4 regions of the Neobacillus sp. 114 genome follow, and region 2 is predicted to be linked to each of the others. Evidence: predicted binding sites of a transcription regulator. Region 2 holds the regulator's gene; each other region holds the start of a gene.
The links. Region 2 encodes Rex, which represses fermentation and respiration genes when NADH is low (regulators of the CRP and FNR family bind a similar motif). Its sites were predicted from a motif close to TTGTGAAATATTTCACAA; they were not measured.

Region 1: the regulator Rex is predicted to act here: its motif matches at 3,828-3,845, upstream of QNN06_RS09885 (hemerythrin domain-containing protein).
Region 3: the regulator Rex is predicted to act here: its motif matches at 2,879-2,896, upstream of QNN06_RS30770 (TIGR04190 family B12-binding domain/radical SAM domain protein).
Region 4: the regulator Rex is predicted to act here: its motif matches at 3,911-3,928, upstream of QNN06_RS22365 (cytochrome c oxidase subunit 2A).

The regions. Positions count from the first base shown of each region.
Region 1 covers NZ_CP126144.1:1,968,809-1,974,834, reverse strand. Annotated here, with positions in the region: gene QNN06_RS09900 (ATP-dependent Clp protease ATP-binding subunit) at 1-797, shown strand, start outside; gene QNN06_RS09895 (M3 family oligoendopeptidase) at 835-2,529, opposite strand; gene QNN06_RS09890 (MarR family winged helix-turn-helix transcriptional regulator) at 2,625-3,065, opposite strand; gene QNN06_RS09885 (hemerythrin domain-containing protein) at 3,292-3,771, opposite strand; gene QNN06_RS09880 (hypothetical protein) at 3,995-4,342, shown strand; gene QNN06_RS09875 (ferredoxin family protein) at 4,470-4,754, opposite strand; gene QNN06_RS09870 (FAD-dependent oxidoreductase) at 4,754-6,026, opposite strand, start outside.
Region 2 covers NZ_CP126144.1:253,956-259,981, forward strand. Annotated here, with positions in the region: gene QNN06_RS01395 (ABC-F family ATP-binding cassette domain-containing protein) at 155-2,074, opposite strand; gene moaC (cyclic pyranopterin monophosphate synthase MoaC) at 2,237-2,725, shown strand; gene QNN06_RS01405 (redox-sensing transcriptional repressor Rex) at 2,758-3,411, shown strand; gene QNN06_RS01410 (DUF4395 domain-containing protein) at 3,565-3,990, shown strand; gene QNN06_RS01415 (hypothetical protein) at 4,423-4,668, shown strand; gene QNN06_RS01420 (YdiK family protein) at 5,241-5,444, opposite strand; gene QNN06_RS01425 (CPBP family intramembrane glutamic endopeptidase) at 5,441-6,026, opposite strand, start outside.
Region 3 covers NZ_CP126144.1:6,299,955-6,305,980, forward strand. Annotated here, with positions in the region: gene QNN06_RS30760 (response regulator) at 16-675, opposite strand; gene QNN06_RS30765 (GAF domain-containing sensor histidine kinase) at 650-2,515, opposite strand; gene QNN06_RS30770 (TIGR04190 family B12-binding domain/radical SAM domain protein) at 2,972-4,774, shown strand; gene QNN06_RS30775 (ABC transporter ATP-binding protein) at 4,804-5,511, opposite strand; gene QNN06_RS30780 (ABC transporter ATP-binding protein) at 5,513-6,026, opposite strand, start outside.
Region 4 covers NZ_CP126144.1:4,587,756-4,593,781, forward strand. Annotated here, with positions in the region: gene QNN06_RS22350 (dynamin family protein) at 1-1,484, opposite strand, end outside; gene QNN06_RS22355 (isoprenylcysteine carboxyl methyltransferase family protein) at 1,810-2,379, opposite strand; gene QNN06_RS22360 (type III polyketide synthase) at 2,376-3,467, opposite strand; gene QNN06_RS22365 (cytochrome c oxidase subunit 2A) at 4,124-4,273, shown strand; gene QNN06_RS22370 (cytochrome c oxidase subunit II) at 4,296-4,772, shown strand; gene QNN06_RS22375 (b(o/a)3-type cytochrome-c oxidase subunit 1) at 4,772-6,026, shown strand, end outside.

The DNA of each region.
Region 1 (6,026 bases), 1.7 Mb from region 2:
AAAATCGTCCGATCGGGTCCTTCTTATTTGTCGGTCCAACAGGTGTTGGGAAAACAGAATTATCTAAGACTCTTGCAGAAGAATTATTTGGCACGAAGGATTCGATGATTCGACTTGATATGAGCGAATACATGGAAAAACACAGCGTGTCAAAATTAATTGGTTCACCTCCAGGTTATGTTGGCCATGAGGAGGCTGGTCAATTAACCGAAAAAGTCCGCCGCAACCCATATAGCATTATTCTCTTGGATGAGATAGAAAAGGCCCATCCCGACGTAATGCATATGTTCCTGCAAATTCTTGAGGACGGACGTCTTACTGACAGCCAAGGAAGAGTGGTAAGCTTTAAGGACACCGTCCTTATTATGACTAGTAATGCCGGCGTTGGACACAAAAACATTCACGTTGGCTTTGGAACATCCAATGCTATGGAAGAAGCTAGCATCCTTGACTCTCTTGGCAGCTTCTTCAAGCCGGAATTCTTAAATCGCTTTGACAGCATCATTGAATTTACATCGCTGGATAAAGAGCATATCTTATCTATTGTCGACCTAATGGCTTCTGAGTTGCAAGAAACATTAAAAGAACAAAACATTGAACTAACCATTTCAGTAGAGGTAAAAGGAAAATTAGCAGAACTTGGCTACCATCCTGCATTTGGTGCTCGTCCATTAAGACGTGCCATTCAGGAACAGCTTGAGGACAAAATTACTGATTTTATTTTAGACCAGCCAGATGCTAAACAGCTTGCTGCTATTTTAGAAGATGGCCAAATCAAAGTTATACTTTCTTATTAGCCAAAAAAAAAAGCGAAGCCCTGCGGCTTCGCTTTTTTTATAGCTTTTTATCATCAACCGAATTCAGCCAATTCTCGATTTCACCAACAACAGATTCTACACAGCCGGTTTTAAATGGTGATATTAAATTGGCTGCTTCCACTAGTTTAGTAAATGACATAGAACCGCCAAGCTTACAAAGCTTGACATAGTCTGCCCATGCCTCTGGATGATTCTCCCTTGACCGCTTCCAGAATTGGAAGGCGCAAATTTGCGCAAGCGTATAGTCAATATAATAGAACGGTGAGTTATAAATATGTCCCTGACGCTGCCAGAAGCCGCCGTTCTCCAAATACTTATTGCCGTCATAATCCTTATGCGGCAAATATTTTTTCTCAATTTCCCGCCATTTTTGCTTGCGCTCTGTTGGCGTGGCTTCCGGGTTATCATAAACCCAGTGCTGGAATTCATCAACGGAAACTCCGTATGGCAGGAACAAGAGCGCATCACTAAGATGAGAGAACTTATATTTATCGGTGTCTTCTTTAAAGAACAGCTCCATCCACGGCCAGGTAAAAAACTCCATACTCATCGAATGAATTTCACATGCCTCATAGGTTGGCCAATTATATTCAGGTATTTCAAACTGACGGCTCGAATAAACCTGGAAGGCATGGCCTGCCTCATGAGTCAGGACATCAATATCACCTGATGTGCCATTGAAGTTCGAAAAAATAAACGGAGCTTTATAATTTTCGATATAAGTGCAGTAGCCCCCGCTTGCCTTTCCCTTCTTGGCAACAAGGTCCATCAGATTATTTTCCATCATAAAGGTAAAAAATTCTCCGGTTTCCTCTGAAAGATCCTGATACATTTTTTGTCCGTTCTCAATGATCCATTCTGGACTACCCTTCGGTACAGCGTTTCCGGTCTCGAACACAAAACCTTCATCATAGAATTTTAATTTATCAAGGCCAAGCCGTTCCCGCTGCCGCTCTTTTAGCTTAGATGCGATTGGAACAATAAAGTCCTTTACCTGCTGACGGAAATTAGCCACCATCTCGGCGTTGTAATCGGTTCTCATCATGCGGTTATAACCAAGCTCGACAAAGTTTTTATAACCCAAGGCGTGAGCAATCTCGGTCCGCACCTTTACCAATTCATCATAAATCCGGTCAAACTCCGCATCGTGCTCTGCAAAGAAACCAAATTTCGCCGTACTCGCGCGTTTGCGCATCTCCCGGTCTGTCGATTCAATAAACGGGTCGATTTGCGCAAGTGTACGCTCTTCCCCTTCAAATTCGATTTTCGCCGATGCAACAAGCTTGGTGTATTCTGACGATAATCGGTTTTCCCTTTGCAGCAAAGGAACAATTTCCGGTTTAAACGTCTTTAGCTGACTTTCAGCAAGGGCGAAAAGCTGAGTGCCCCACTTGTTTTCCAATTGCGGGCGGAATTTGGAATCAACCAAAGCCTGATAATATCCTGTGATTAACCCTTCAACCTCAGGCTGGATTTCATCCATGTAATCCTGCTCATTTTTATAAAATTCATCATTCGTATCAATGGTATGGCGAATATTACAAAGATTGAACATCGTCCCCAAGTCATTTCTCAGTTGATTGATTTCATTCATGACCCCGCTCTGCTTTTCCACTGAGTCAGCGTTTTTGAAACGCTCTAATGCTTCATTAAATTTTGCCCGAACCTCGTCTAAGTTAGGTCGTACGTATGTATACTGTTCAAAGCCCATGAAAAAACCCCCTTTTTCATTTTTTTCGGCTATATTCATTTCGACACTATTGATTAATATTCCTTTTTGCAAAAAAAATACGACTAAAAGCCGTATTAAAATTTTCCTGCAGGCAGACCTAATTTTTTTAACAAGTCAATTGCCTCCAGCTTTTCGGAATCAGATAAACTTGACATAAGTTTATCAATTTGTTGGGCATGTTCAGGAAAAATATCCTGAATCAATTTTTTCCCCTCATCTGTTATTTGCGCAAAAATTACACGTCTATCTGTCGGGCAGGCGCTCCTTCTCAATAATCCCTTTTGTTCCAGCTTATCGACAACATACGTAATGCTTCCGCTCGCAAGCAGAATTTTTGCACCAATTTGTTGCAGCGGCTGGTCGCCTTTGTGGTAAAGAAGCTCTAATACGGCAAACTCAGTTGGGTTTAAACCGCTTGCTTGGATAACTTTATTGACGTGTTCATTAATGGCTTTATAGGCTCTTGAGAGAACAATGAATAGCTTTAACGAAACAGCTGTTGAATCTTTTTCCATAACAACTCATCCTTTATCTTTTTGGGAAATTGCCCTCAAAAGCAAAATACCCATAATATCTCGATTTCAAAATTATTATAAAAAAATTTCGAACCTCTGTCAATTGACGGCAAAGTCACACTTTTTATCCTAAATGTTTCTATTGCGAAAAAAGTAAAAAGGATGGAATGTCCATCCTTTTTACTTAATTTTTTGAATCCTTTGATGTAACTCTTCTTTTTCTTCATCAGAGAGCAATCTCGGCCATTGGGATGAGGACGTTTTCTTCCTTGTTAAAATGCTCTGTTAAAATAAAGTAAGCATTTTGGATGTATCCGGCTAATATTTTTAATTCATCATGTGAAGCAGGGGTCCTGGCTGCCTGTTCAAGAAAGGATTTAATATGTGCTTTTGCTTGGTCATGCTCATACTCCATTACCGCTATTGGTCCAGAAGTTGTCCCAATATAAGTCCCCATTATTGGGAACAGCACACCTTCTTCTCTTTCCGAATGCGGGTCAAGCGCTGCCTGAAATTCTTTTACCTTCATAATTAACTCTTGGAAATTAGCTTCTATATCAATATCTTTATCGATTTTTTGGGTTAAGCTGAACAATCCTTCCATTTGGCTTCTTAATGAGGGATGTTCTTCCTTTAATTGCCTTAATCCCTTACTTTTTAGTTCAGCATTCGGCATCCCGCCGATACCGCTCATACAACTGCTCATTCCATTCACTTCTTTCAATCTTCTGCTTATAGTATAAAAGCGCCATTCCTATTATGTAGTGACAATCGTCACATCTATACCAAATTTACAACGTCCTCGGAATATTATTGACAACTTTTTGAAAACGTTTTATTTTTTTGAAAAATTATAACATTTATCACTCAAAAATATCTTTATAGTTTCATATAATAAAGTTAGATATTATGAAAGGGAGGTAAATATATTGAAAACCCCAAATTATCATGACTTTTATCAAACGGCATTTTTACCGATTGGTGCAAATGATTTTGTTTCGCTTAAGGATACAGATGCCTACATTCCAGAATCCAATTCTACACATTGGCTAATTGCCGTAGAAGGGGTCCAGCTCCCTCAGCCACGGATTTATTATCATTGGAAAGTCAGTATATATCCAGCCGCAAATGACGGCGACTTCAATTGGAAAAAGCCGTATTTTTGCTCACAAAATATGGAACAAATGGATCATGCCATAGCCCTTGCTTCCTCGCTTGCAGCCTCCTGCAAAAAAGATGAACTTTCCTCGGCAGCCCTTTTAGAGAAAATAAGCTGACCCTGTAAATACTTACCTTCTAGCTTCACCTTCTTTTTAAAATCCCTTGTGAAAAAATATACATATAGTGTAAATTACAATTAGCAAAAAAAGGTGCTGCCTGCAAATAGCAAACAGCACCTTTTTTTTACGCTAACCTGAAGACAATTCCATGACCGCCTTTTGGATATTCCCATTTAATATTTTGGTAAGGGCAGCCAATCCGGCAGCTTCCGCATTCGTGACAACCTTCATAACCTACCTGCATCCGCGTTCCTTCCCACTTATATACCTCGGCTGGGCAAAATACTGTACAAATTTTATCAGGACATTGGGTCATACAAACGTCATGATCAAGAACGGTAAGATGGGACTTTGTGTCACACTTAAACCTGAGAAGATACTGTTTTTCCTCAATATTCTTCGTTGACATTATTTCACCGCCTTCCATGCACGATAGAGATCTTGCAATACGCGAAGCGTTCCTCTTTGCGAGGTCATATTCTTAATAATTTGCTTTTGTTTATCACGTTTTGGCGTGCCATCAACCGTAAAGAATTTGCTAGCTGCCTGATTCATCATCGGAACATACTCTTTAAAATATTGCGGGTATTTTTCGAATGTATGGGCAGCATCTTTGTACTTTTCTAAATCTTTGATGATAAAGCTATTATATAGGGCCTCGCGGTAGTTATTTAACATTGATTGGCTGAAATTGCCGAGGCGGTGCGCCTCAATAACAGTCTCGGCAGCCAATAAGCCAGAGTGCATCGCCATGTTCGAACCTTCACGATGAATGGCGTTAACAAGCTGGGCAGCGTCCCCAACAACAATAACTCCATTGCCTGCCACTTTAGGAACTGAGCGGTAGCCGCCTTCCGGAATGAGGTGGGCAAGATATTCAGCAGACTCGCCTCCGGCAATGAACGGCTTGACCATTGGATGGTTCTTTAAGTAATCCAGCAGTTCATATGGCTTCATTTTTGCTTTTATCATACTCGATAGTGTTGTCCCTACACCGATATTCAAACTCTCTTTGTTGGTATATAGGAAAGCCGTACCCAGATTTCCTTTTGTGGAATCTCCAAAGATCTCAATCGTGCAGCCTTGGTTGTCCTCCAAATTAAAGCGGTCATTTATTTTGTCTTTTGGAAGATTAACAACTTCCATAACCGTCAGTGCCACTTCGTCTGGGCGGAACTCCTTATGGAACCCAAGCTGTTTGGATAAAAGCGAGTTAACTCCGTCAGCAAGGACGACTACATCTGCAAAAACCTCACCATCCGGCCGGTCGGTTCGGACGCCAACTACCTTGCCGTCTTCGACAATACATTCCGTGACAACTGTTTCGGTAATTAGAAGCGCTCCTGCCTCCACAGCTTTCTTTGCGAACCATTGGTCAAACTGGGCCCTTAGGACTGTAAAGTTATTATATGGCTCCACGCCCCATTCGAGGCCCTTATATCCGAACGAAAGAACTGATTCTTTGTCCATCATCCAGAACCGCTGTTCAATGACCGGTCTTTCAAGCGGCGCTTCTTTCCAAAAGTCAGGAATCAATTCTTCCATTTGCTGGCGGTACAATACTCCACCCATAACGTTTTTGGCCCCTGGATACTCTCCACGTTCAATCAGCAGCACATTCAGACCGTTTTTAGCACAAGTGTAAGCACAAGAGGTTCCTGCAGGGCCAGCCCCTACCACA
Region 2 (6,026 bases):
TGGATAAATAGGCGTTTTTTTGTGGATAATGTGGAAAAGTTAATTGGATAACTGAAATAATGGCATTTACAATGTGAATAATTCTGTGGAAAATTAGGCCTTTTGGATTACAAGCATAACAAATAACCGGACTCCAACAGTCCGGTTATCCACATTATTCTGCCAGCTCGGCCCATTCTTCCATTAATTCGTCAAGTTCGGCCTTAGCCTTTTCACTTTTTAAATTAATCTCTAAAACCTTTTCATGGTCCTGAAAAACTTCTGGCTCGCATAATTGCTGTTCATAATTCTGAATCTGTTCTTCAAGCTCCGAAATGCGTTCCTCGATTTCTTCCAATTTACGTTTTCGCTGGCGTTCCAGTTTTTTCGTTTCTTTATCCTGTTGATAACTGTTTTTTTCAGCAGGCACAAAAGCAGAAACCTTCTTCTCGGAGGCTGCCAATGCAAGTGCCGTAAGTTCCTCCTGCTCTAGCTTTTTATCCACATAATAATCGTAGTCGCCGAGGTATTCTGTGCTGCCCTCAGGGCTCAATTCTAGTACCTTGGTTGCGATTCTGTTAATAAAATAACGGTCGTGTGAAACAAACAAAATAGTACCTGGATAATCAATTAGAGCATTCTCAAGAACTTCCTTGCTGTCCAAATCCAAATGGTTGGTAGGTTCGTCCAATATTAATAAATTTGCTTTCTCGAGCATTAGCTTGGCAAGGGCTAGGCGGGCTTTTTCACCGCCGCTTAATGACAAAACGTTTTTAAGCACATCGTCACCGGAAAATAAGAAATTTCCAAGCACCGTACGGATTTCCTTTTCTGGTTTCAGTGGATATACATCCCATAGTTCGTTTAAGACGCGTTTATTGGAGGTAAGGTTGGCTTGTTCCTGATCGTAATACCCGATGGACAAATTGGTTCCGTATTGAATAGTTCCAGCCAAAGCGGGAAGCTTTTTAATAATTGTTTTTAAAAGGGTCGACTTCCCGATTCCGTTAGGGCCGACAAGGGCAATACTGTCGCCTTTATAGACACGAAAGGAAATATCCTCGGAAACCATCTCGCCATCATAGCCGACAGCAAGTGAATCAACAGTCAGTACATCATTGCCGCTTTGGCGCTCAATTTCAAATGAGAAGGAAGCGGATTTTTCATCCCCTGATGGCCGGTCCATGATTTCCATTTTTTCAAGTTTCTTCCGCCGGCTTTGCGCCCTCTTAGTAGTAGTGGCCCGTGCGATGTTGCGCTGGATGAAATCCTTTAAGGCGGCAATTTCCTCCTGCTGCTTTTCATAAAGCTTCATGTCGCGTTCATAATTGGCAGCTTTCTGCTCAAGATAAGAGCTATAATTACCGGTAAATCGCTGAATCAGACGGCGTGATAGTTCATACACCTCTGTAACCACTTTATCCAAAAAATAGCGGTCATGCGAAACAATTAAAATCGCGCCATCGTAGCCCTGCAGATATTGCTCCAGCCAGGAAAGGGTTTCGATATCCAAATGGTTGGTTGGCTCGTCCAAAATTAAAATATCAGGTCTTGTCAGCAGCAGTTTGCCTAGCGCAAGCCGTGTCTTTTGTCCGCCGCTTAGACTTGAAATCATTAATGTAGTATCAGAAAAATTTAACCCATGCAATACAGAGCGGATATCGGCTTCATATTGATAGCCGCCTTGCTCTTTAAACTTTATTTGCAATTCATCATATTCCTTTAATACCCGTTCGTATTTTCCTGGGTCCCCGAAAACAGCAGGATCGGCCATTTGCTCCTCCAGCTTCCGTAGCGTTTTTTCCATCGCCTGCAGGTTCTCAAAAACCGTCAGCATTTCCTCCCAAATGGACAAATTGGACTCCAAACCCGTATTTTGTGCCAAATAACCAACGGTAACATCCTTTGGTTTGATGATTTCGCCGCCGTCATAGCCCATTTCGCCGGCGATGATTTTCAATAACGTTGATTTCCCCGCTCCATTGCGTCCGACAAGGGCAACACGGTCACGGGTTTGTAATTCCAGTTTTATATTCGATAAAATAAGTTCAGCACCATAATATTTTTGTAGTTGGTTAACCTGTAATAAAATCATTTTTTTCACCTCTATTACCTTATGACTAGTGTACCGTATTACCCGAATGTCGGCAATGAAGTGAAATTTTTAATGGAATTATAAAAAAATATACCGATAGTTCAAAGTTTCACACACATGGACATAAAAATATTGTATTATTTTTTGTAGGAGGATTTTTTTATGGCTGAATTTACTCATTTTAATGAAGAAGGCCGGGCCAAGATGGTCGATGTCAGCGATAAGCCGGAAACGGCACGCACGGCACTTGCCCAGTCTAGCATAACAGTAAGCACTGAAATTTATGAAAAAATCACAAACTACGAAATGAAAAAGGGCGATGTCTTAGCAGTGGCCCAGGTTGCTGCGGTAATGGCGGCGAAAAAAACATGGGATATCATTCCAATGTGCCACCCGATCCCATTAACAGGTATCAATATTAGTTTTTCGTGGGAACAGGCCGGGCAGGAACAATATATACTGCATATTGCTGCATTAGTGAAAACCAAAGGCAGTACCGGAGTTGAGATGGAAGCGCTAACAGCCGCCTCTGTTTGTGCCCTGACCGTCTATGATATGTGTAAGGCAGTTGATAAAGGGATGGTGATCGGACCAACCTTTCTGTTAGAAAAAACCGGCGGCAAAAACGGTGATTTTAGAAGGAATATCTAATATATCCATTAAAATTGAAGGGTGGGAGAAATATGTCCAATGAAACGATGAAAATACCACAGGCAACAGCAAAGCGTCTGCCCTTATATTATCGATTTTTACAAAACCTTCATTCTTCTGGCAAGCAGAGGGTGTCATCTGCAGAATTGAGTGAAGCTGTAAAGGTGGACTCGGCCACGATTCGCAGGGATTTCTCTTATTTCGGAGCCCTTGGGAAAAAGGGGTACGGCTATAATGTAAACTACTTGTTATCGTTTTTCCGGAAAACTCTTGATCAAGATGAATTAACAAAGGTAGCGTTAATCGGGGTGGGTAATCTTGGCACAGCCTTTTTACACTACAATTTTTTAAAAAATAATAACACAAAAATCGCTTGCGCCTTCGATGTGGACCCTGGAAAAATTGGCGATTCGATAGGCGATGTTCCAGTTTATTCGATGGACGATATAGAACAGTATTTGATCGAGGAAAATATTTCGGTAGCGATTTTGACGGTGCCGGCTCCGGTTGCTCAGCAGATCACAGATAAACTTGTGAAAACGAACGTAAAAGGAATTTTAAACTTTACTCCAGCAAGACTGAATGTACCTTCATCGATCCGCGTGCATCATATTGACCTGGCGGTGGAGCTGCAGTCACTTGTTTACTTTTTAAAGCATTATCCAAACGACGAAGTCGAAGAATAAATAATAAATGGGCTTCTCGCCAAAATAGGTGAGAAGCCCATTTTTCGTTTGGAAACATTTTTCCTAAACAGATAACTATACAAAGGGAGTTAAAGTAAGTAAAATAAATATACAAATAAGTATCGTAATCCAATAGGAAAGATGGGGATTAAAATGTCAGAAACAGTTCGTTCAATCCCACGGCCGCTCGTGAAAACAAACCAGTGGACAATTGTTTTAAGTGTTGTGTTAACATGGTTATCCGGACAGGAATGGTTTTTGTTAGTGCCGTTAGTTGCCGGTTTGTCTGGTCTTTTATTCGGGTTTAATCCGATTATGCAAATAGCAAAACTGTTTTTAAGAAAGGACCCAAAGGCTTATATCCCTGAGGATTGGGAGCAGCAGCAATTTAATCAAAAAATTGCCGTATCGTGTTTGGGAATTGGATTTGTAGGATTCCTGCTGGGATGGAATGGTGTTGGCTATGTGTTCACAATTCTTGTCGCGGCGGCGGCCTTTGTGGCAATCCTAGGTTTTTGCATCGGATGCTTTATTCATTATCAGTGGAACCAATACCGTTATAGAAAGGCGCACCAATAAAGATAGGGGTCTGAATTTTTCAGACTCTTTTTTGTTTTTCTGCTTACATTTGACGCTAGTCCAAAGGATAAGGGGATTGCAGTTGCAGTCGGAATTGTATTGACCTGTCGCGGTTGGAAATTGGGATGCCTGTGCTGGGTTTATGCTGCGGGCATCTCGAGAGGCAAACTTGTACAGCGATTTCCGAAGTATTATTGGGAAGAAGGTAAAAGACTATCCACTCACAGCAAGCAAGTTGAAACGGATCCAGCATGCCGCAGAGCGAACGACGGCGGGGGCATTCTTGCAGCTGGATAAGCCGCTTAATCCAGGAATTATATTGGACCATCCAATTGAAGTTAGGAAAAATTATTTAATCTGCGTGAACTTGTCTTGCTGCAGAAAATATGTGCTACAAATGAGGGGGCAGAAATTTTACGGAAGGCTATCTCCGTGTTTGCTGTTCATGGCGTCATGGAGGAATTTTCGTCGCTGCCGCGTATCTTCCGCGATGTGGTCGTAAACGAACAGTGGGAGTGGCCGCGTAATCTGCTGCAAAAGCAAATCTACCGCGAGCAGCTGCCGAATGGGACTTATTCTGCGCTTCATTCTTTAAAGCTTACAGCTGATAGCTCTAACAGGGGTCAATTAATGGAGCGGGGCGAAACTTTATTGAAGGCATCAAGGACATTTGAGTGAAATTGGGAAGGGAAATGTCCGTGATTGATAGGCGGTATCAAGGACAATTTGAGTGAAATTGGGAGCGGAAATGTCCTTGATAGGCGGTATCAAGGACAATTTGAGTGAAATTGGGAGCGGAAATGTCCTTGATAGGCGGTATCAAGGACAATTTGAGTGAAATTGGGAGCGGAAATGTCCTTGATAGGCGGTATCAAGGACAATTTGAGTGAAATCGGGAGTGGAAATGTCCGTGATAGGCGGTCTCAAGGACAATTTGAGTGAAATCGGGAGTGGAAATGTCCGTGATAGGCGGTCTCAAGGACAATTTGAATGAAATCGGGAGTGGAAATGTCCGTGATAGGCGGTCTCAAGGACAATTTGAATGAAATCGGGAGTGGAAATGTCCTTGATAGGCGGAATGAAGGACAATTTGAGTGAAATCGGAAAGGAAAATGTCCTTCATAGACGGTATGAAGGACATTTTGAGTGAAAGCTGAAAGGGAAAAGTCCTTCATTAGCCGAATGAAGGACTTTTTAAGTGGATTCAGAAAGGAAAATGGCTTTCATTGGTCCAATCAAAAATAAAGACATCATTGTTTATTCATTTTATCCCTGTACTTAAAATGAATAGCAATCATCTTTAAGGCTGACCCAAAATCAAAGGTGGCGAGGATGACCAAAAGGTAGCTGAAGAAGCCCCAGCCATTGTTTTGGACATCATCGATTGCAAAATAGGTGAACAGTGCACCAAGTATTAAATAAATCAAACCGGAAAACAAAGGTGAACGTCTCATAGAAATCCTCCGATAAAGTTTTGAACTGCCTCTGCCTCACGCATCAGCCGCTCAATGTCATCCTTATAAACCGACTGAACAAGGACGACCATCGTGTTCATAGATACATGGGCGAAAATCGGCACCAGGATACGTTTAGTTTTTACATAAAGAAAGGCAAAGGTAAAGCCCATCGCCGAGTAAATAAGCAGATGCTCAGGCTCCATATGGACAAGCGCAAAGACCACCGAGCTGATTAGGGCAGAAATGAAGAAATTAAACCGCTTATAAAAAGCCCCAAAAATAATTTTTCGAAACACAATTTCTTCTAAAATAGGGCCGATAATACTCGTTACAAGAATGGCCAAAGGAAAGGCATTAATGATCGTGAGGATTTCCTGTGTATTTTTAGAGCCCAATTCAATCCCAATAAGGCGCTCAATGATGGCAGCCGTATATTGGGCAAATAGGGCAAGGAAAACCCCTAAAATCGCCCACTTTATTGAATGACCGATTGAAGTGTTTCTTTCACTATGGACCCCAGGCTTCATTTCTTTTCTTAGGATAACAAGAATGATGAGAAAGGCAAGGGTGAAACTTGTG
Region 3 (6,026 bases), 350 kb from region 2:
ACTATCAAATAACTACTACGTCAACGGCACAAGCTGGTTCTGTACAGCATAAATAACGACCTGGGACCGGCTTTTAACGCCAAGTTTCTTGAAAATGTTGGACACGTGGATTTTGACCGTTTTGTCACTGATAAACAGCGTTTGGGCGATTTCTTTGTTATTCATGCCCTTAACCAAGCATAGAAGCACTTCCTTCTCCCGTTCAGTCAGCGTCGAATCCGTAGCCTTTTCTTCCTCAGCTGGCTCTGGTTTAGCCGGAGGCTGGAAAAAGCCCAAAAACTTCTTCGTCATCGATGGGTGGATGACCGACTGCCCGTTTGCCACCGCCCGAATCGCATCGACCACATGCTGAGAAGGGGCATCCTTCAGCAGATAACCGTCGGCCCCTTCACGAATCGCCGACATAAAATATTCATCATGGTCAAACATCGTCAGAATCAAAACCTTAATAGATGGGTACATTTTTTTTATAATGCTCGTTGCTTCAATGCCATTCTTCTCAGGAATGTTAATATCCATCAAAATCACATCCGGCATTACCCCTTTTACCTTTTCAATTGCGTCATTGCCATTGATCGCTTCCGCAATCACCTCAATATCGGTTTCCATTTCCAAAATATTTTTCAACCCATCCCGTAAAACGGCATGATCATCGACTAGCATAAGCTTGATCACGCAACTCACTCCCTTCAATCCCCATTCTTGGCACCGTTAAGGTTATCTCTGTTCCGGCTCCTTCTCGGCTGTCTATCTGCAGTGAGGCCTGAATTTTATCAGCCGATTCATTCATATGTAATATTCCAAAATGCGGGTGCTCTCGGGCCTTGACCATGGCCTGGAAAAGCGAAAAACCCTTGCCATTATCCTTCACCTTCAAAAGCACATTCTCCTTTTGATAGCTTAACAGAATATCAATTTTCGATGCTTCAGCGTGCTTTACGGCATTTTGAAGGCTCTCTTGGCAAATATCAAAAATAATTTTTTCAACCATCGGGCTCAGGTGAAATTCAGGACCTCTGGTCTCTAACTTGATATTCTGCTTATGCTCCCGCTTAACCGTATTTATTTTCGCGGATATCGCCGACAATAGTCCCACCCGTTCTGTTGGATATGGCCTTAACGCATAAATGGATTCCCGCACCTCTTTCAGACTCCGCCTTAGTTTCTCGGTGCTCTCGCCCATTAACCGAAGTGAATCCTCCGGCATCTTCGCAAATTTCCGCTGTGCCGTTTCCAGATTCATAATCGCACCGGCGAGCGACTGGGCCACACCGTCATGGATGTCCCGGGCAATCCGATTTCTTTCTTCTAAAATCAATCGCTTCTCCTGCTCGGCAAACAGCCATCTTGTTTTAATAAGGACTGCCAGCTGATTGGCAAGGGTAGCCGCAGAGCGCATATCCTCCTCGCTAAAACTGTTGGTCCGGCTTCTCCCAAAAACAAACATCCCAACCAGCTCTTTTTCTAAAATTAAGGGGGCATAAAGTATTGACCCTATTTCCTCCTTAAAAAAAATCCCTGCCGGACTCGGGTCTCTTTTGGCATTATGATAAACGGTTAATTTTGTCATTTTATCCAGGGCGGCAGCCGTTTCCTCCGACATCGTTAAATCTTCCTTGACAGGGCCAGCCGCAAATCGGAACAACCAGCCTTCCGGTGGACGTTTCCACAAAATCCATGCTTCCACATCAATAAATTCTTGAAGATTATTTTTTAAAAAAGTTAACCAATCAGACCTGGCAATTTTTTTATTCAGCTCTGATGAAATGCTGAACAATGCCTTCAGCTTTGCCTTTTCCTTTTTTAAATTGGCAATAATTGAGCTTAGCAGGGCCACACAGACCAACGGGATAAAAAAGAAGAAAAAAGAAAAAATATCAATCGTTCCCCGCCTTTGATTTCCCAAAACATGCAACAAAACAATATAACCATAGGAAAAAAGAAAACTATAAACCTCAAAGAGAACTTTCATCTTCCAGATTTTCAGATTATACGTTTGTGGCCTGATAGCAAAAACAAGATCCACAATGAGATTATTCATGAAATAAAAGGGGATGATGAGCAAATTAAAATGGATGATTCCCTGCAGCACCCTTGACAGCCCTTCGATTGGCAACTGTGGATACAGCCACTGGCAAAGCAGATGGGCAATATAAAAACTAATGACCTGCATGGCCGGATTAAAGAAAATAATTCGGAGCGGCCGTCTATTCATAATGTTGGTGGCTGTAACAATAATCCCATAAAAAACAATCGTATAGGCTAAGCCATCCATAAGGTATATGGCATAAACCAATGGAAATGAGATGGTTATTTGGCCTTTCCAAACAGGTACGGGAAACAGTTCAACAATAAAGAGAAACATCACCAGCAGCGTCAAAATCATTGGCTCGCGGGGTACCATTAAATTAAACAAGCCAAATTGAAAATAAATAAACACTCCAAAGACAGAGATAAATTGTAGGAATTGCCTTGATAGCTTCTCTTTTTTTTGCAAAATGCCGATATCGCCCAAAGCTTCCCCTCCAAATCTATGACGATTTACTTAATTTTCTGTTTATTTTAGTTTAATGTATTTATAGATTGAAAACAATATGAATGCCTGTTCAGCCGGCCAAACGTCCGTAAAAATAAGGACCCAACCCGGTCTAATGAACACACTAACCGGACTGGGTCCCTCGCAAACCATAATGGTTTGATATCCACTATTATGTCATAAACCGCTATGCGTTTTCTATTTGGCTAAAGGATTATTCTTGCCTACTACCTTTGTAGTAAATCCGGCACAAAATCACCTAAAATTTGTCACCTGTTTGTCACTCTAACTAACAACTACTATAGTAAACTAAAATAAACAGCGATAATAGTATTAGAAAACCTGTGAATTTCCTCACAAATTCTTTCTTAAAAAAACATTTATATATATACCCCAAAAGGAGTTATTACACTACAAATCAAAGAGGTGTTTCCCATGAAATACGATTTAGTACTGCTGCATGCTCCAAGTGTTTACGATTTCCGAAAAAATCCTTTGCTTGCCGGACCAATCAGTGATGTTGTTCCATCCTCGCCCGTTTTTGAAATGTACCCGATTGGACTGACCAGCATCGCCGACTATTTGGAGCGTTATGGACTCCGCGTAAAAATCATCAATATCGCCAACCGAATGCTAATGAACCCAAACTTTGATGTCGAAAAAAAATTAAAATCGATCAGGGCAAGTGCGTTTGGCATTGACCTGCACTGGCTGCCACATGCCCACGGGAGCATCGAGCTGGCGAAAATCGTCAAGCAGCATCATCCGGATACACCGATTATTTTTGGCGGATTGTCGGCCACGTATTATCACAAGGAGTTAATCCAATACCCATTTATTGATTTCGTGATGCGCGGGGACTCGACAGAAAAACTGATGCTGCTGTTGATGAATAAGCTAGAGACTGGAAATACTCACTTTGCGGATATTCCTAATTTAACGTGGAAAAAGAGCAGCGAGACTGGCTATAATCCGTTAACGTACGTGCCAAAGGATCTCGATGATATCGATGTTCCCGGGTACCGCTACACCATTCGGTCCGTTTTCAAATATAGGAATTTCCTCGACCCGCTGCCATACAATGGCTGGCTTCAATACCCGAACACCGCACTGCTGACAGCACGCGGATGTACACAGAACTGCCTGATTTGCGGCGGCTCGAGGGAGGCATATGGGCAAAACTGCAACCGTCAAACGCTAGCATTGCGGTCACCGAAAAAGCTCGTCGAGGATATTCAATTTATTTCCCGGTTCAGCCGCGCGCCGATATTTATCCTCCATGATCTGAGACAAGGCGGACAAGAATATGTTGAGGAATTTTTTAACCGGTTAAAAAAATTGAAGCTAAAAAACGAAATCGTCTTTGAGTTGTTCCAATATGCAGATGAAGAATTTTTCCGGCTGATGAATGAAAGCGTCCCTCATTACAGCATTGAAATTACCCTCGAAACCCATGATGAAAAAATTAGGAAATATAACGGGAAATTCAGCTGCTCAAATGAAAAGGTTATCGAAACACTGCAGTTCGCGCTCAAAAATGGCTGTAAAAAAATTGACCTGTTCTTTATGGTCGGGATTCCAGGACAAACGTATGAAAGTTCTATCGAAAATATCGACTTTTGTGAAACTATCCACCTGGCCTGTGGGAAGGACTCAAGAATCTTTTACTTCGTTGCCCCGCTCGCACCATTTTTGGATCCGGCGAGTCCGGCCTTTGAGCACCCGGAAATCCATGGCTATAAAAAATTGTGCCAGACACTCGAAGACCATCGCAAGGCCATCACCCAGCCATCCTGGAAACATATGCTCAGCTATGAAACAAAATATATGACGCGAGAGACAATCGTCGGCGCCACCTATGAAGCAGCACACAGGTTAAATGAATTTAAATTAAAATACCAGCTAATTGATCTAGCCGGCTTTCAGGATATTAAAGGGAAAATTGAAAAATCGAAGGCCTATATTAGAAAAATTGACCAAATTCTGGCCCTTCCGACAGAAAAACAGTCTGAAGAGCTGGCTAAGCTTGCCAAGGAAATTGAGGAACTAAACTATTACAGCATTTGCGGCAAGAACGAGTTAAAGTGGGAGGTCCAAAAGAATTATGCTAATTTCTTCTCGCTTGCTTTAGTGGGGCTTGAGCAATTGTATGTCGAATACAAAAGTAAAATTAAGCATTCATTCCAGCCGAAACATCGTTTTCAATTTACACTTGATTCGGAGCAGCAAAAAATTTAAAGGTACCGGAGTTCACTCCGATACCTTTTTTAATGCCCACCTAGGTAGGCTTTTCTAATTTGGTCACTGGCACTGAGTTCTTCAGCTAAACCAGAGGCGACTATTTTTCCTGTTTCAATGACGTACGCGCGGTCAGCGATGGATAACGCCATGTTCGCATTCTGTTCAACCAGCAGGATCGTTGTTCCCGTTTTATTGATTTCCTCAATAATCTGGAAGATTGTTTTGACGAGCAGCGGTGCAAGGCCCATGGAAGGCTCGTCCAATAATAGCAGCCTAGGGCGTGCCATCAGCGCCCGGCCCATCGCGAGCATCTGCTGCTCACCGCCTGACAGCGTACCCGACAGCTGTTTTTTCCGCTCCAAAAGGCGCGGGAACAGCTGATAGATTTTTTCAAAATCCTCCTGGATGCCCTTCTTATCCTTACGTAAAAAGGCGCCTAGCTCCAAATTTTCCTCTACCGACATATTGGCAAACACGCGGCGGCCTTCTGGAACCTGGGAGATCCCGCGCTTCACAATCAATTGCGGCACCTTGCCGGCAACATGCTCGCCTTCAAACACAATCTCGCCAGTCTTCGGTTTCAAAAGCCCGGAAAGGGTCTTTAACAGCGTGCTTTTTCCGGCACCATTCGCACCGATCAGCGTCACTATTTCACCCTGGTTAATATCGAGGGATACTCCTTTTAATGCATGGATATTTCCGTAATAGACATTTATATCGTTGACTTTTAGCATACTAAGAGACCTCCTCGCCAAGGTACGCTTCGATGACTTTTGGATTGTTGCGGATTTCCTCCGGAGTACCATCGGCAATTAGCTGGCCATGGTCCAATACATAGATTCTTTCACAAACACCCATAACAAGATTCATATCGTGCTCGATTAAAAGAATGGTTAACGAGAATTTTTCGCGAATTAACGCAATCAGGTTCATCAGTTCATCAGTTTCCTGCGGATTCATCCCTGCTGCCGGCTCATCCAAAAGCAATAGCTTAGGATTTGCTGCTAATGCCCGGGCAATTTCCAAGCGGCGCTGCTGTCCGTATGGCAGGTTCTTCGCCATTTCATGCTGGACATTATCAAGCTTAAAGATTTTTAAAAACTCGATTGCCCTTTCTTCCATTTCTCTCTCACCGGAAAAATGGGAAGGCAGGCGGAAGATTGAACTGAAAATCGAATGCTTCGCCAGTGAATGATAGGCAACCTTTACATTATCGAGGACCGATAATTCGCCAAACAAGCGGATGTTT
Region 4 (6,026 bases), 2.1 Mb from region 2:
GACTCCTGATCTTTTAGTGCATTTAGATATTTTTCTTTGAACTCGGCAAGTCGGTTTCGGGCAATCCGTTTTATTTCATTCGCCACATCTTCTGTGTAGTGAAGCAGGTATTCGCCGGATAGGCGGGCACCAGGCTTTATCGTGTTGATCAGGACATCTTTAGGAACGGTAAGGGCATAGCCCTGAGCAATACCCAGCAGGTCGCCCTGGTCCAGTTCTGTTTCCTTTAATGTACGAAGCAGGAATTCACGTAAATGCCATTCAAGCTGGGATTTTGTTTTTTCAAGAATATCCTGATAAAAACTCTCCAGTCGCGCATTTTTTTCATCTTGCGTTTTTTGCTTTGAAAAAAGAAAGCCTACTTTAAAATCCGGTTGGCATGCTTCTAAATACTTCTCTGCCATTTCCCTTGTCTGGAAAGGCATTAGATAAGCATTCTTTAATATTTGCGCTATTTCTTCATCAAATGACTTTTCCTTAACATCCGTCCCTCCGGCAAGCCTATTCAAGCTGTCTTTAATCTGGTGGAAGGAATTCAACAGACCCTCTTTTTCCTCCTCCGTTAATTCATTTAATAGCTCATGGTATGGAAGAAGCTTTTCTTCCTCCTGCTTTGCAGCCTGGCTGATATGGTCCTGGGTTATTTTTTTCAACGAATGAAAAACGGACGGTACAAGCAATTGATCCTTTGCTGCCAATTTATCCGCAATAAATTTCTGTAATGCCTGAAATTCATTGCGAGGGTTCTTTTCATCCTTTAGTGAAGTATAAAAAATCCGTGCTGGTCTAACTCCCCATGAGGCGAAGGCATCAACAACACTTTTTTGAAAATCGGCAAAACTTAACTCTTCATCCTTGTGCTTATCAATTTGGTTAATAACTAAATAAACCTCTTTACCTGCTTCCGCCAATTCCTTTGTGAAGAGGAAATTCAACTCTGCCTGGACATGGTTATAGTCCATCACATAAAAGATCAAATCAGCTAGATGGATGGCAGACTCAGTGGCAATGCGGTGGGCATCATCTGCTGAATCAATTCCTGGTGTGTCCATTATTACGGTATTGGCAGGCAGGTTTGAGTCGCTATGGCTGATCTCGATCTCCTCGATTTTATCGCCATCCTTAGCATACCTTTTGACCATTTCATAATCATATGGGGCTAAATAAAGCCTTGGTTTCTCGTTTTTAAAAAAGACCTTGGCATAATCCTCTCCGGACTTTACCTTTACAAGGTTTGCGCTTGTCGGAATTGGGCTTGAGGGAAGCAGTTTTTCCCCTACGACCCGGTTGATCATGGTTGATTTGCCTGCGGAAAAATGGCCGCAAAACGCTATCGCGAATTCGCGGTTTTCTAATTTTCGAGCAAGCTGCTTAATTTTTTGCGCATTTTGAACATCGTTTTGCTCCATTAAATATTCATATATGGCGATTATTTTTTGTTTTAATGTTTGTATCGTTTCATTTTGATCGGCTATTTTGACCATTTAAACTAATTCCCCTTAAACAACATGATAATATGTTTATTTTATACGATAATTCGAACTTTTCCTATCTTGACATACTTAAAAAGTAAAAAAGCCAAGGAATATTCCCTGGCTTCATTTAATGCTAAATATATTTATTGGGTGACATTTTTTAAGACGTGCTTCATGACAAATGCGTAGATTATAATGGTTCCGCCGACGAAAGCATAGGTCATATGTAACACCTTCCCTTAATCAGACTCTTAGTTGAGAATGACTTTCATTGTTAATCAAATTCTAGCACAGGTGATAATCATTTTCAATACTTTGCAGATTATTGTCACAGTTATTTAACAAACTTTGGCAAGAAACGGCGGCAGTCATGAAAAACTCCGTCATATTCGCTGTAGCATCCAAGCGCCCTTTCTTCCTCGGGAATCCGGACGGCAAGCACCATGATATTCAGTACTGTAAACAAACAGGCAGTATAATACGCCTGAAACAGCAAAGGAATGACAAGGATTTCAACACAAACAACGAAATAATTCGGGTGCTTCATAAAACGGTACGGACCTTTACGTATAACGTCTGCATTTGGAAGCACGAGTATTTTCGTGTTCCAATACCTGCCCAGTGAGGCAAGTGCCCATATCCTCAAGGCCTGGGAGAAGATAAAAGCAATAAAAATAATCAGCCATTGAGATGATAACCCGTGATTAAAAATGAACTTTTCCATACTAAAGCTAAGCAAAAATAATACATGCATAAGGACAATCCAGCGGTAGTGGACAATGCCAAATTCAAGTGCTCCCTTACTCTTCATCCATTTTTCATTTCTTTTTGCGAAGAAAACCTCTGTTGCACGCTGAAAAATGATGAAACCCATAAAGCTAATAAATGGCAGCAAGTCCTTCATTCAAACCACCTCAATAGAAGCATTTCCGAACTGAAACCCGGTCCAAGAGCGGCACAAAGCCCATTTGATCCACGTGGAATATCCATTTCCATATATTGTTTCAACACATAAAGAATAGTAGCAGAAGACATATTTCCAAAGTTTTTTAACACTTCGAGCGAAACGTCTGTCATCGACGCAGGTATGCCAAGCGATTCAACATAGGCATCCAACACCTTTTTACCGCCTGGATGGGCAATGAAATAGTCTATTTTATCTATTTGAAGCCGATGCACATGTAAAAATTCTTCTGCCACTGGCTTTAGCCAATTATGTACGATTGTTGGTATATCACGAGAAAACCGGACAAACAATCCTTCATTTTTTATATCCCAGCCCATCACATCCAAAGAATCGGGGAGCAATGCGGATTGAACCGCTAAAATGGACGGGTATGTGTTTTTCAAACGAAAATCCCCGATATCGCAGGAATCACCGCATATTAACGCACAGGCAACCCCGTCTGCAAAAAGAGATGTCCCGATTAAATTGCTCTTCGATAGGTCATTTTGCTGAAAGGTTATACTGCAAAGTTCAACAGAAAGAACAAGGACTTTAGCTTTTGGAAAGGCCATGCAATATTCAAAGGCACGGGCAAGACCTGCAGCACCGCCTGCACAGCCCAATCCCCAGATTGGGATTCGTTTCGTGTGGAGATGAAAAGGCAACAGGTTCATTATTCGTGCTTCAATACTTGGAGTTGCAATCCCTGTGGTGGAAATATAAAAAATGGCATCAATGTCTTCGTAAGGAATTTTTTTCTTAAGAAATTGATTGTTGTCTAGACATTTTACAACTGCCTCCCTCCCGAGGGTAACGGCCGATTCGATGTAGACATTGTTCTTTTCCTCAAAGGAATGATTCTCCTGAAACCAGCCTACGGGATTTACAAAATGTCTTTTCTCAATAAGTCCATTTTCAAAAGCCTTTAATAACCGCCCAATTTCTTTAAATGAACCAGAAAACAATTCCCTGGCGAACTCTGTCGCCTGAGTCTGTTTAATTTCATATGGAGGAATAACTTCTGCAACGGAAAGAATTGTAGGCATACATCATTCTCCTTATCCAAAGGTAAGGGTATTTTTTGCCAAATTGGAGAAAATTATTCCAGACACAAAAAAAACTTCCCCATTCGGAGAAGTAAACGTTTTGAAGGTTGTTGTTGTTGTGCATGTTTATTATATCTTGTAATAGTTATTCCTTCATTATATAAACTTTTCCAATTCTCTAACTTAACCTGACTCTTATTTTTCCGGTTGCTTTTGAACCTCAATTTTTATTTTATTTCCCGCCAACGTCCCGCAAACCTTACATTTTTCAATCTTATTATACAAAAGACAGCAATGGTCACAATAATATTTCTCCAAACCAACCACTTCCAAAGAAAAAGATTTTTATTATTATCATATTTTTCCTACAGAGAATTGTGACAAAAAATGAACTGCCGATTATCATTCCGTAATCAAATTATCAATTATCTAAATCACATGCTTGGTGTGATGTTTCACACTTTAGTCACAATTACAGGTGGGTAATTGTGACTTTAATCACTGTTATACCAACTTATTAACATTACCATAGTAGATAACTAAGGAATGAACAATTTGTGAATTCTTGAATTTGATATTTTCCTTTCACAATTGTTTTGTATTATGAAAGAGAAATCATTTATTTACTTTTCATTTTCTGAAGGGAGTGTAGGGGGATGGCAAAGGCGGAACTAAAGACAAAGCACCAAACAGAGATTGAAGACAGTTCTTCTTTAAAGGGGACACTGGCGTCTGTATTCATTCTGGGGCTATTTATCATTGTTTCATGGGTTTCAGTTTACTATCTGTTCGTAGACCGTTTTTAGGAAATAAAGGGGGGAATTACATATGCATATGCATAAATTTGAAAAAATCTGGCTGACGTTTGGAATTGGCTGTCTCGTTGTCTTTTTAACAGTAGTCGGTGTCAGTGCCTTTTACCTTGGCAACAAACCAGCAAGCTGTTTAACTACAATAAATCCGGAAAAAGTTGATACCACAAAACCTTTCGATAAGCCGGGACTTCATAAGGTTGAAGGCAAAGAGTGGGATTATGAACTCGTATTTGTCGCATCTGCTTTCTCTTATAACCCAGCAAAGGTTGAGGTTCCGCTTGGAGCAAAGGTGAAAGTAATCGCTACCACCAAGGACGTTGTCCATGGTTTTGAAATGGCCGGTACCAATATCAATATGATGCTTGAACCGGGCTATGTCAGCGAGTATACAACAACCTTTGACAAGGCCGGCGAATTTCTAGTTGTTTGTAACGAATATTGTGGTACAGGGCACCATTTAATGTTCTCGAAGATTGAGGTGGTTAAATAATGGTTAACACAGCAGCTAAAGTAAAGGTTGACCCACGTGACGCGAAGCTATCCATGGCGCATTTCTTTGTGGCTTTCGGAGCACTCGCTCTCGGTGGTCTGATGGGATTACTACAAACCCTTGTCCGTTCCGGAAAATTTGAACTGCCTTGGGGAATTGGCTACTATCAAATTTTAACAGCGCATGGTGTTTTAATGGGGCTAGTTTTAACAACATTCTTTATCATGGGATTTCAATATGCGGCTGTATCCAGAACTGCGGGAACACATTCTCCGGCAGCCCGACGCACCGGCTGGATTGGTTTCTGGTTAATGACTGCCGGTACCCTTATGTCCGGAACGATGATTCTATTAAATGAAGCATCTGTACTTTATACATTCTATGCACCACTTAAAGCACACTGGATCTTTTATTTAGGATTAACCTTTGTGGTTGTCGGCAGCTGGGTTGATGGCGCCGCACAAATTATGACCTATGCAAAATGGCGGAAAAATAACCCTGGCAAGCCAAGCCCGTTGTTAAGCTTTATGGCTGTTATCAATACGGTGATGTGGATTGTGGCTACATTAGGGGTTGCTGCAACTGTTCTATTCCAATTGCTACCTTGGTCTTTAGGTTTAGTAGATACTGTTGATGTTCTAATCAGCCGTACGTTATTCTGGTATTTCGGTCACCCGCTAGTGTATTTCTGGCTATTGCCTGCATATATGTGCTGGTATGCAATTATCCCAAAAATTATCGGCGGAAAAATTTTCTCAGATTCTTTGGCTCGTTTATCTTTTATCTTATTCTTGCTTTTCTCAATTCCGGTTGGTTTCCACCACCAGTTGACAGAACCGGGTATTGATCCGGCTTGGAAATTTATTCAGGTTATCTTAACATTCATGGTTATTATCCCGTCCTTAATGACAGCCTTCTCTCTGTTCGCAACGTTTGAGAGATATGGCCGTTCTAAAGGAGCTACTGGTTTATTTGGCTGGTTTAAAGTGCTTCCTTGGAATGATGCCCGTTTCACAGTTCCATTCATCGGTATGGCTTCATTTATTCCTGCCGGTGCCGGAGGTATCATCAATGCTTCCAACCAAATGGACCAGGTTGTCCATAATACCATCTGGGTAACAGGACACTTCCATTTGACAGCAGCAACTTCCGTCGTACTGACATTCTTCGGAATTTCATATTGGCTCGTGCCGCACTTAACAGGCCGCAAGCTGACTAAAGCGATGAACAAATTAGGTATTATCCAAGCATGGG